Tistrella mobilis: one gene and its partners. The protein of the gene in region 2 interacts with the protein of the main gene of each other region in a pairwise test. Links are inferred from orthologs where the notes say so. Each region holds a gene or a part of one and is shown on either strand. Other genes may lie near its edges.

The links. Proteins that work in one complex are often made in the same cells at the same time.
Region 1: the proteins of P7L68_RS19220 (region 2) and lysA interact in binary tests that used the Escherichia coli proteins (3 or more experiments, as listed by UniProt). The link is inferred for Tistrella mobilis from one-to-one orthologs.
Region 3: the proteins of P7L68_RS19220 (region 2) and secB interact in binary tests that used the Escherichia coli proteins (3 or more experiments, as listed by UniProt). The link is inferred for Tistrella mobilis from one-to-one orthologs.

Annotation. Positions count from the first base shown.
Region 1 is NZ_CP121017.1:4,399,026-4,402,021, reverse strand. It holds lysA (diaminopimelate decarboxylase), read left to right. Parts: upstream 1-866; coding sequence 867-2,126; downstream 2,127-2,996. Other genes in the region: P7L68_RS25370 (zinc-ribbon domain-containing protein), read right to left, coding at 2,827-2,996; hpt (hypoxanthine phosphoribosyltransferase), read right to left, coding at 2,215-2,757; P7L68_RS25385 (lipoprotein), read left to right, coding at 618-845; argH (argininosuccinate lyase), read left to right, coding at 1-621. UniProt on the Escherichia coli protein: Specifically catalyzes the decarboxylation of meso-diaminopimelate (meso-DAP) to L-lysine. Is not active against the DD- or LL-isomers of diaminopimelate.
Region 2 is NZ_CP121017.1:2,969,339-2,975,023, reverse strand. What follows is about bases 1,543-4,349. They hold P7L68_RS19220 (response regulator transcription factor), read left to right. Parts: upstream 1,543-2,504; coding sequence 2,505-3,194; downstream 3,195-4,349. Other genes in these bases: P7L68_RS19215 (ATP-binding protein), read left to right, coding at 3,191-4,349; P7L68_RS19225 (efflux RND transporter periplasmic adaptor subunit), read right to left, coding at 1,543-2,250. In the rest of the region: P7L68_RS19230 (MacB family efflux pump subunit), read right to left, coding at 1-983; more of P7L68_RS19225, read right to left, coding at 1,066-1,542; more of P7L68_RS19215, read left to right, coding at 4,350-4,540; P7L68_RS19210 (methyl-accepting chemotaxis protein), read left to right, coding at 4,689-5,685. UniProt on the Escherichia coli protein: Response regulator member of the two-component regulatory system CpxA/CpxR which responds to envelope stress response by activating expression of downstream genes including cpxP, degP, dsbA and ppiA.
Region 3 is NZ_CP121017.1:4,730,360-4,733,137, reverse strand. It holds secB (protein-export chaperone SecB), read right to left. Parts: upstream 1,742-2,778; coding sequence 1,259-1,741; downstream 1-1,258. Other genes in the region: P7L68_RS26965 (Tim44/TimA family putative adaptor protein), read left to right, coding at 2,602-2,778; P7L68_RS26970 (FxsA family protein), read right to left, coding at 1,882-2,400; dnaQ (DNA polymerase III subunit epsilon), read left to right, coding at 392-1,078; coaE (dephospho-CoA kinase), read left to right, coding at 1-350. UniProt on the Escherichia coli protein: One of the proteins required for the normal export of some preproteins out of the cell cytoplasm. It is a molecular chaperone that binds to a subset of precursor proteins, maintaining them in a translocation-competent state.

The sequences.
Region 1 (2,996 bases), 1.4 Mb from region 2 along the record:
GCCGAAGAGCTGGTGATCTGGTCGTCGGCACCCTTCCGCTTTGTGCGCATGTCCGACGCCTATACCACCGGCTCGTCGATCATGCCCCAGAAGCGCAATCCCGATGCCGCCGAACTGGTCCGGGCCAAGGTCGGCCGGATCATGGGCGCCCAGGTGGCGCTGATGACGGTGATGAAGGGCCTTCCGCTCGCCTATTCGAAGGACATGCAGGAAGACAAGGAGCCGACCTTCGATGCGGTCGACGCCCTGTCGCTGGCCATTCAGGCCATGACCGGCATGATCCGCGACCTGACCGTCAACCCCGATGCCATGCGTGCCCAGGCCTCCGGCGGCTATTCCACGGCGACCGATCTGGCCGACTGGCTGGTGCGGGTGGTGGGGCTCCCCTTCCGCGAGGCGCATCACCTGACCGGCCGCGTGGTCCGCGCCGCCGAGACCCGCGGGCTCCGGCTCGACGAACTTTCCGCCGAGGATCTGGCGGCGGTGGATGCCCGGATCACGGCCGAGGCGATGGCGGTGCTGACCGTCGATGCCTCGGTGCGCAGTCGTACCTCGTTCGGCGGTACCGCGCCCGACGGCGTGCGTGCCCGTGCGGCCGAAGCCAGGGAGCGCTTTCTGTGAGCCACCTCTCCAACCGCCTCCGACACCTCGTTCTGGTCCTGATGGTCGCGACGGCCGTCGCTGCCTGCGGCAAGAAGGGTGATCTGGTACCGCCGATGGCGGTGAAATCCGACGGCACCGTCGACACGGAGAAGATCCCCAACTACCCGGTGGGATCCGACCCGAAGAGCCTGGTGACCCCGGGCCGCACCAGTGGCCCCGGCCTGGGTGTGCCGCCCTACTGACCGCCCGATCCCGAGGACGACATGGATCATTTCGAATACCGCAACGGCATCCTCCATGCCGAGGACGTGCCGCTGACCCGGATCGCGGCCGAGGTGGGGACCCCGGTCTACGTCTATTCCCGCGCGACCCTGACCCGACATGCCCGCGTCTTTCGCGACGCTCTGGCGGGGCTGGATCCGCTGATCTGCTATGCCGTGAAGGCCAATGGCAATCAGGCGGTCCTGAAGCTGCTGGCGGCAGAGGGTTATGGTGCCGACGTCGTCTCGGCAGGCGAGATGAGGCGCGCCCTGGCTGCCGGCATCCCGGCGGAGAAGATCGTGTTCTCGGGCGTTGCCAAGACCGATGCCGAGATCCGCGCGGCGCTGGAGGCGGGCATTCTGCAGTTCAACGTCGAAAGCGATGCTGAACTGGATGCGATCGAGCAGGTGGCGGCAGCGATGGGGGTGACGGCGCGGGTGTCGCTGCGCATCAACCCCGATGTCGATGCCGGCACGCATGCCAAGATCACGACCGGCAAGGCCGACAACAAGTTCGGCATCGCCTGGGATCGCGCGATCGACGTCTACGCCCATGCCCGACGGCTGCCGCATGTCGAGGCGACCGGCATCGACCTGCATATCGGCTCGCAGCTCTCGAAGCTTGAGCCCTTCGAGGCGGCCTTCACCCGTACGGTGGAGCTGATCCGGAAGCTCAAGGCCGAAGGCCATACGATCCGTCATCTCGATCTCGGTGGCGGCCTCGGTATCCCCTACAGCGACGAGACGCCACCGGCGCCTCAGGCCTATGCCGAGATGGTGCACCGGGTGACCGGCGATCTGGATCTGAAGCTGATCTTCGAGCCGGGCCGCGTGATCGTCGGCAATGCCGGACTGATGCTCTCCGAGGTGGTCTATGTCAAGGACACGGCGAGCAAGCGCTTCCTGATCCTGGATGCGGGCATGAACGATCTGATGCGTCCGGCACTCTATGACGCCTATCACGAAGTGGTGGCGGTGAACGAGCCCGCCCCTGGGGCGCCCAGGGCGCCGGTGGAGATCGTCGGTCCCGTGTGCGAGAGCACCGATGTTTTCGCCCGGGAACGGCCGATGCCGCCGGTGGCGCGGGGCGATCTGGTCGCCTTCCGCTCGGCCGGTGCCTATGGCGCCACCATGTCCAACACCTACAACGCGCGCGAATTGGTGCCCGAGGTGCTGGTCGATGGCGACCGCTATGCCGTCATCCGTCCGCGCCAGACGGTCGACGAACTGATCGCGATGGACCGTGTCCCCGACTGGATCTGAGATCCGGCGGATCTGCGCATGAAGAGGGCGGCAGCCGGTCACCGGCTGCCGCCCTCTTGCTGTCCGACTGCCGAGCTGCCGAGCGGGGTCAGCCCTCTTTGGGGGCCAGCACGCCGATAAAGGGCAGCTCGCGGAAATAATGGGCGTAGTCGAGGCCGTAGCCGATCACGAACAGGTCGTCGACGGTGAAGCCCACATGATCGGCCTGGAACTCCACCTTCGCCTTGCCGGGCTTGTGGAGCAGCACACAGGACTTCACCTCCGCAGCGCCGCGCGACAGCAGATGGTCGCGGGCGAAGCGCAGGGTGCGGCCGCTTTCCAGGATGTCGTCGATCAGCAGGATCTGGCGGCCCTCGACCGAGTCGGTCACGTCCTTGCGGATTTCGACCACGCCCGAACTGGTCGTGCTGCGGCCATAGCTGGACAGCATCATGAAATCGACCTGCGGCTGCATGCCGGCGCCGTGCAGACCCCGGATCAGATCGGCGCAGAAGACGAAGCTGCCCTTCAGGATGGCGACCAGCAGCGGTTCCGGCCCCATGCTCGACGCGATCTCGGAGGAGAGCCCCTGGATCCTCTGGTCGATTTCGCCTCGGCTGATCAGGGTGCGGATATCGCCTTCCGGACGCATGCGGTCTGGTCTCCAGATGTCGGGGATGGATAAGGCGCCGCGCCTGACGATGGCGGCGCCTTCAGGATGTCATTGAGCGGCGGCGAAGCGCACGTCGAAACGGACCGCCTCCCGCGGCGGGTTCTCGACCCGCTGGTTGAAGCGCAGGACCTCGCCGGGCAGCATGCGGTTCGACGAGACACTGAAGGTCGACGTTCCGAGTTCCTGACCGCCCGAACCGTAATACATGATCGTGAGCG
Region 2 (5,685 bases):
GTGACGCTGTCGACATAGGGCTGGCTTGCCAGGGCTTCGGCATCCGACGGCAGCAGGGTCCGCACGCGGCCGGCGCGCATGTCGCCGAAGCTCTCGCCCGGCATCACGTCGATGGTGTTGGTGCCGATCGACGAGATGCTTTTCAGGATTTCCTGCTGCGAGCCCTCGCCGAGGGCGACCACCGAGACCACCGAGGCGATGCCGATGATGATGCCGAGCATGGTGAGGAAGGTGCGCAGACGATGGGCCACCATCGCACGCAGGGCCATACGGAAGGCTTCGAGGTGACGGGCAATGCCGAAACCGCCGCGCCGGCCGGCCGGCGGCAAGCGGTCGCCGGTGGGGGCACCGGCATCGGGCTTGCGGCGGTCGGCGATGATCCGGCCGTCGCTGATCTCGATGATCCGGTCGGCGATCGCCGCCACCTTGGCATCGTGGGTCACGATGATGATGGTGTGGCCCTGCTGATGCAGTTCGCCCAGCAGCTTCAGCATCTCTTCGCCGCTGCGGCTGTCGAGCGCGCCGGTGGGCTCGTCGGCCAGGATCACCCGGCCGCCGTTCATCAGCGCGCGGGCAACGCTGACCCGCTGCTGCTGGCCGCCCGACAGCTGGCTCGGCCGGTGGCCGGTGCGGTCGCCGAGGCCCAGCCGGCCCAGCAGGTCGAGCGCCCGTTCCCGCCGGCTGCGGCGGTCGCCGCCGGCATAGACCGCCGGGATCTCGACATTCTCGACCGCGGTCAGGGTGGAGAGCAGGTGGTAGCGCTGGAAGATGAAGCCGAAATGCTCGCGGCGGAGTTCGGCCAGCTCGTCGGGCTCCAGCTCGCGGGTGTCGCGGCCGGCGATGCGATAGGAACCGGCGCTGGGCCGGTCCAGGCAGCCCAGGATGTTCATCAGCGTCGACTTGCCCGAGCCGGAGGCGCCGATGATGGCGACCATCTCGCCCGCTTCGATGTCGAGATCGACATCCTGGAGCACCGCAACCATGCGGTCGCCGGCCGGGAATTCGCGGCGCAGGCCGCGCACCCTGAGCAGGGGGTCTCTGGCGGTATCGGTTCCGGTCACGGGCTCAGAATCCCATCGGGCCACGGGGGCGACGCGGCTGCATGTTGGTGCCGACGGTGGCGGTGTTGGTGGCGACGACCCGCTCCCCCTCTTCAAGCCCGGTCAGGATCTGGGCCTGAACATTGTTGTCGATGCCCACCGTCACCTTACGGGGAGTGACGGTGCCGTCCGTGCCCAGCACCTGAACCGTGTAGCTGCCGTCGGCTGCCCGGGTGCCGAGAGCGGATGAAGGGATCACCAGCGCGCCGGGTGCCCGCTCGATGATGATCGAGACCTGGGCGGTCATCGAGATCCGGAGCTTGCCGTCGGGATTGGGCACGTCGAACAGCGCGTCGTAATAGATCGCCGTGCTGGACGAGGAGGACGAGCTGCTCGACGACGACGAGGCGGTGGTGGAGCTGGAGGTGGTGGCCACCGATTCCGGCGCCGGATAGACCGAGCGCAGCTTGCCGGTATAGCGCTGGCCGGGTTCGCCCAGAATGGTGAAATAGACGTCCTGGCCGGGCACGACGCGGATGACGTCGGCTTCCGAGACCTCGGCGGTGACGGTCATGGTGTCGAGCTGGGCCAGCATGACGATGGTCGGCGCGCTCTGCACCGCATTCACCGTCTGACCCTCTTTGGCGACCACGGCCACGATCGTGCCGTCCATGGGCGCGGTGATCCGGGTGTAGCCCAGATCGACCTTCGCCGTGTCGACGGTGATTTCGGCCTGGGCGATCTGGGCTTCCAGTGCTGCGAGTTCGGCCTTCGTGGTCGCAAGCGTCGCCTCGGCGCTCTCGTAATCGGCCCGGGCCCCGGCGCGGCCGGCCAATAGTTCGCGTTCGCGCCGGAAGGCGAGTTCCGCCTGTTTCAGCGCAGCCTGTTTGGCGCGATACTGGGCGCGGACATTGGCGAGCGCGGCTTCGGCATTGCGCAGATCGTTCTGCTGGTTGAGCGAATCGATCTCGGCAATCAGGTCGCCGGCCTTGACCTTGTCGCCGACATCGACCGCAAGCGTCTTGACCTGGCCCGAAACCTGGGCACCGACGCTGACCATGTTCACGGCTTCAAGCGTGCCGTTGGCAAGCACGGTGTCTTCAAGATCCGCCCGGTGAACGGCAACGGTCGGCGGCGGCGCCGGCGGCGCTTCGGGGAAGGCATAGCGCCAGACGCCGTAACCGCCGGCGGCGAGGACGAGGATGAGCACGGGCAGCCGCAGGGCGCGCAGGCGCCGGGCGAAGCCGGAGGAGGAACCTGAGGACGGGGAGGACACGGGATGAACGGCTCGATCCTGAGTGACGCGGAGAAGTCGGGCACGAGCATAACCGAGCGGAGGGCTGCCGTCGGTAAGGCCTGTGTCGATGATACGTAAAACCCCGGTAAAACCGACGCGAGCCCCCTCACACCCGGCTGCGGGCCGGTATATGTTCGGCCCAACGTCATGACGGCACAGAGGGATCCATGTCCGGCCCGCGCATCCTGATGATCGACGACGATGCCGAACTCGGTGCCATGCTGACCGAGTATCTGGCCGGCGAAGGCTTCGACACCATGCTTGTCACCACCGGTGATGCCGGGCTGCAGGCGGCACTCGGGGGCGGCTATGCGGCCGTGCTGCTCGACATCATGCTGCCGCGGATCGGCGGGCTGGACGTGCTGCGCCGGCTGCGGGCCGCGAGCCGGGTGCCGGTGATCATGCTCACCGCCCGCGGCGACGACGTCGACCGTGTGGTCGGGCTGGAACTGGGCGCCGACGACTATGTGCCCAAGCCCTGCTATCCGCGCGAGCTGGTCGCACGTCTGCGCGCGGTGCTCCGCCGCAGCGAGGCGGCGGCGCTGGTGGCCCCGGCTTCGATCGAGGCCGGGCCGATCCGGCTGGAGACCGAGGCCCGGCGGGTGACGGTGGCGGGCGAGGCCGTCGAACTGACGGCCACCGAGTTCAACCTGCTGGAACGGCTGATCCGCGCCGGCAACCGCGTGGTCGCCAAGGACGAGCTGTCGCGCGAGGTGCTGGGCCGGCCGCATGAGAGCTATGACCGCAGCATCGATGTCCATATGAGCCATCTGCGTCGCAAGCTGATCGAGCGCGGCCTCGACGAGACCGTGCTGGAGACCGTGCGCGGCGTGGGCTATCGGGTGAATCGTGCATGACCACGCCCGTCCTGGCCGCCCTGAGGGGCCGGCTGTTCTGGAAGATCCTGTTCGGCTTCGGCCTGACCTTTTTCCTGATGGTCCAGACACTCTGGGTTGCCATCCAGCTGTTCGACGATCCACCGCGGCCGATCGTACACCTGTTCGAGGACCGGCTGGCGCCGGTAGAACTGGCCTCGGCGGCGGCCGTGCTGGAAAGCGGCGGCCTGCCGGCGCTGCGACGCCTGATCGCCGCCTGGCCCGAGAGTGAGCGGGCAGGGCTGGTGGTGCGGCCGGCCGATCATGGCACACCGGCCGCCTCTGTCGTCATCCGCCGGGATGAGGTGCTGATCCGGTCTGTCACGGCGCCCGACGGGTCGGTCTGGCAGCTGTCGCGCGACCTGTCGGACCTGCGCATGCCGCCGCGTCCGGGCGGGCCGTTCCGGCTGCCGCCCGAGATCATCATGTTGGGGGTGGGCGGCGGGCTGGTGTTCAGCACCGCGCTCGCCCGCTATCTGATCCGCCCGATCCTGCGGTTGCGCCGGGGCTTCGACGACCTGGCCGGGGGCGATCTGGCCGTGCGGCTGGGGCCGGCGATGGGGCGACGACGTGACGAGCTTGCCGATCTGGCCCGGGATTTCGACGTCATGGCGGCGCGGTTGGAACAGACGGTGGCGGCGCGCGACCGGCTGCTGCACGACGTCTCGCACGAGCTGCGCTCGCCGCTCGCCCGGCTGCACATGGCGGTGGGGCTGGTGCGTCAGTCGCCCGACCGGGTGGCGGTGACGCTGGACCGGCTGGAGCTTGAAACGGCGCGGCTGGACACGCTGGTGGGTGAGTTGCTGACACTCTCGCGGGTGGAGAACGACGCCCCCCGCCGGGAGGACTATTTCGATCTGCACGGGCTGGTGGCCTCGGTGGTCGCCGATGCCCGGTTCGAGGCCGGGCCCGCCGGGGTGACGGTGGAGAGCCACGTCACCCCGGCGGCGAGCCTTACGGGCGGCGCGATGCTGATCAAGGGCAGCGCCGAACTGATGCGGCGGGCGGTCGAGAACATCATCCGCAACGCCCTGAAATTCTCGCCCGAAGGCGGGGCGGTCACCGTGTCGGTGGATATCGACGAACGCGGGCGTCGCCATGTGCTCAAGGTCCGCGACCGGGGGCCGGGGGTGCCGCCCGAGATGCTGGCCTCGATCTTCGAGCCCTTCGTGCGGGGCCCCGATGGCAGCCGCAACCAGGGCTACGGCCTGGGCCTCGCCATCGCCCGGCGCACGGTCGAGGCCCATGGCGGGCGGATCATCGCCGCCAACCGGTCGACCGGCGGGCTGGAGATGACGGTGACGCTGCCCTGGACGATGACGGCGTGATCGCACCCAGGCATGCGGGTGAATGACTCGTTCATTAAATGTCATTGCACCGTCATGCGGTTGTCATCACCACCCTATACCTGTTGGCAAATTGGTCTCCCCGGTTTTGGGGGGACCGTTCGCCAATCGGTTCGGGAGCGTGCGTTCCATGACCATCCGTCGCAAGCTGACGATCGGCTTTGCCGTTCTGCTGGTTCTGGCCGTGGCAGGCTTTGGCGCGGCGGTGGTGGCACTGGACAGGGCCGGCACCGGGCTTGCCGCCTATAAGGACGATGTCGGTGCCGCCCGTGCCATGGCTGCGGCCGAGGCCGACCTTGTCGCTGCCGGTGCAGCGGCGGATCTGCTGGTCGCAACGGGCGATCCGGCACGGCTGGAGGCATTCCGCAGCCATGTCCGGGCAGCCGAGGATCGCATCGACGATCTGGGGGCCGCGGCGGCCGAGGTCGCGGCGGCGACCCAGGCTTTCGGCAAGGCGGTCGAGGAACTGGCCGAGGTGGAGATTGCCCGCGGCACGCTCTGGCGGGAACAGATGGAGCCGGCCTTCAGAACCTCGGAAGGTGGGCTGACCGACATCATCCGCGAAAGCTATATCGATCAGGACATCCAGTCGGCCTATCAGGCGGCGGTGATCCAGCGTTTCCTGCTGACGGCGCGGGAAGAAGCGGGCCTGTTCATGGCGTCGGGCAACATGGCCCATGCCGATGCGATGGATGCGGCGCTGGCTGAGACCAAGCGGGCGGTGCTGTCGCTGGAACTGAAGATGATGCATCCGGGGCGTCTGGAGACGCTGTCGAAGATTTCGACCTTGCGTAATGATCTGGCCAAGGGGGCGAAGACCCTGCGTGAACTGGTCGGCCAGGTTGCCGAACGCCGGACCGAGGCGGTGGAGGTGCTGGGGCCCAGTGCGGCACGTCTGCTGGCCGAAACCCGGCGCAGCCTGACCGAGACCGCCGATGCCCGCGGCGCCGCCGAGGCCGCCGCCACCGCCGATACCCGGTTCGCAATGATCGCCCTGGCCGTGGTGGCGGCCGTGGCGGCCCTGCTTGCCGGGCTGATCATCGGACGGGCGGTTACCCGGCCGATCGGCGGCATGCGCAAGGTGCTGGCCCGTGCGGCGGAAGGCGACCTGACCGCCGAGCATGACG
Region 3 (2,778 bases), 1.8 Mb from region 2 along the record:
TGGTGGTGCTGGACATCCCGCTGCTGTTCGAGGGTGGCGGTGATGCCCATGTCGATGCGGTACTGGTGGTGAGCGCACCCAACTGGATCCAGGCCCGCCGGGTGCTGGCCCGTCCGGGGATGACGCGGGCCAAGTTTCGCGACATCCTGTCGAAACAGGTGCCCGATGCCGAGAAGCGCCGCGGCGCCGATGCCGTGATCCAGACCGGGCTTGGCCATGGCCATGCCTTCCGGTCCCTGAAACTGGCGCTGGACGGCTTCAGCCGCCATCGCCACGAGATGTGGAAGCATCACTGGCACCGGCCGCGGATCCGGCGGCCGGCCGGCCCACGCCGCCGCCCCGGCGGCTGACGGCGCCCCGGTCCGCTTCTGTCGAACGAGGAGCTTCGAGCTTGCGCGAGATCGCCTTCGACACCGAAACCACAGGCTTCGATCCTGCCACCGGCGACCGGCTGGTCGAGATCGGCTGCGTGGAGATCCTGGATCAGGCGCGCACCGGTGCCGAGTTCCATGTCTATATCAACCCCGAGCGCGACGTGCCCGAGGCGGCGGTGGCTGTGCACGGGCTGACGGCCGAACGGCTGAAGACCGAACCGGTCTTTGCCGAGGTCGCCGACCGCTTCCTGGAGTTCGTGGGTGATGCACCGCTGGTGGCGCATAACGCCGCCTTCGACATGCGCTTCATCAATGCCGAGCTGACCAGGCTTGGGCGGGAGCCCATCCCGATGTCGCGATCGATCGACACCGTGCAGATGGCCCGCATCCGCTTTCCGGGCGCGCCGGCCAGCCTGGATGCGCTCTGCCGCCGCTTCGGCGTCGACAACAGCAACCGCCTGCTGCACGGCGCGCTGCTCGACGCCCAGCTGCTGGCCGAGGTCTATCTGCACCTTCTGGGCGACCGCCAGCGCGGTTTCGACCTGGCCGCCGACCGTCGGGGGGGCCCCGGCGAGACCGGTGGCCGCCGCCGCACGGTCGCCCGGCCGCCCCGGATCCACACCCCCACCCCGGCCGAGCTGGAAGCCCATCAGGCCTTCATCCTGAAAGAGGTGAAGGCGGCGATCTGGCTGGCGGAGGATTGAGCCACCGGCCGCCATCTGCCGCCCGGCCCGGGATCACCCGACGACATCCGCATGACCGCGGACGGATACCGATCGGGAAAGCAGGCGATGCCGCAAACGAAACGCCGCCGCCCCTGATCAGGGCGGCGGCGTTTCATGCAGGCGGCTGCGGAGCGACGGCGGGGCCGGCGCTCACGCCATTCACTGCGGCTGGGCGCGGCGCTGCTGCTCGGCCTGGAACAGCTGCACGAAATCGATCGGGTCCAGCATCAGCGGCGGGAAGCCACCGTCGCGGGTGGCATCGGCGATGATGCGCCGCGCGAAGGGGAAGAGCTGGCGCGGGCCTTCGATCAGCAGGAAGGGCTGGATCTGCTCCTGCGGGAAGTTTTCGAGCATGAACACGCCGGCATAGGACAGCTCGCAGAGGAAGGTGGTGTTTTCCTCGTGCTTCGCCGAGGCCGACAGCTTCAGCTCGACCTCGTAATTGTCGTCGCCGAGCGGCTGGGCGCCGACATTCACCGAAACCTGGATGTTCGGCCGGCTCTGGGCCGAGGCGATCAGCGACCGCGGCGCGTTCGGGTTCTCGAACGACAGGTCCTTGATGTACTGAATGGCAAGGCGGAAGCGCGGCGAAGCCTCGGCGCCGGCTGCGCCGTTGCCCTCGGGCGTCTGGGTGTCGGCCATGGGGTGCTGGTCTCCGGGTGACGCAGGTGTTGATCTGGGGCCGATCGGATCGCCGGCCAAGTCGGGCGTAACATGTGCGCCGGCCCGGTGCAAGTACAGCGCCGGAGATGATGACCGGCGGTCGACCGCTGCCTTCCGGGTCAGCGGCCGATCAGCGGCGGCTCGTCGTCCTCGGGGCGGCGGCCAGGGCTGCCCGGGCGATCTGCGGACGTGGAGTACTCGCCCTCGATGATCACGCTGCCGTCACGGCTGCGCCACTGGCTGCCGGGCTGGCCCGGCCCCGGACGGCCGGTCATCACGAAACGGGTGCGGGCCAGGATCTGTTTCTGCATCAGCCGGCGGACCGGCGGCACCAGAAGCAGGGCGCCGATCGCATCGGTGAAGAAACCCGGCACCATCAGCAGAACGGCCGCCAGGGCGAGGAACAGCCCGTCGAAGACCTGATCGACCGGTGCCTCGTTGCGGTTGAGCCGGGCACGGGCCTCGGTCATGGCCTTCAGACCCTGGTGGCGCAGCATGGCGGCACCCGCCACCGCGGTCAGCACGCAGAGCGCCACCGTCGGCAGGGCGCCGATCTCGCTGCCCACCTGGATGAACAGGAAGACCTCGATCAGCGGCACGAAGAGGATTGCGAGAAGCAGAGAGACTGCGGCGACCATGCTTGCCCTTTCCTGAACCGACCCTTATGTAAGGGTGGAGGCGGCGCCGTCCAACCCTCGTCGCGTTCGTGCGACCCCATTTCCCTGCCCGGTCCATCGGGTGCCGGGATCCGCGGGTGCGAATGCCGGCCGGACGCGGCCGACCGATCGTGTTCCGCCGCCGAAATCCTTCGTGCGGACGTCTCCGACGGCCAGGTCCTGATGTCCATGGAATATCTCGACATCCTCTTCTTCGCCCTCGTCGCCGTGTTCGTGGCCCTGCGCCTGCGTGGCGTTCTGGGCACACGTACCGGCCATGAACGGCCGCCGGAAGAGACGCGCAACCCGCTCTCTCCCCGCCGGGCCGAGCCGAAGGCCGCCGAGGCCGGTGCTCAGCCG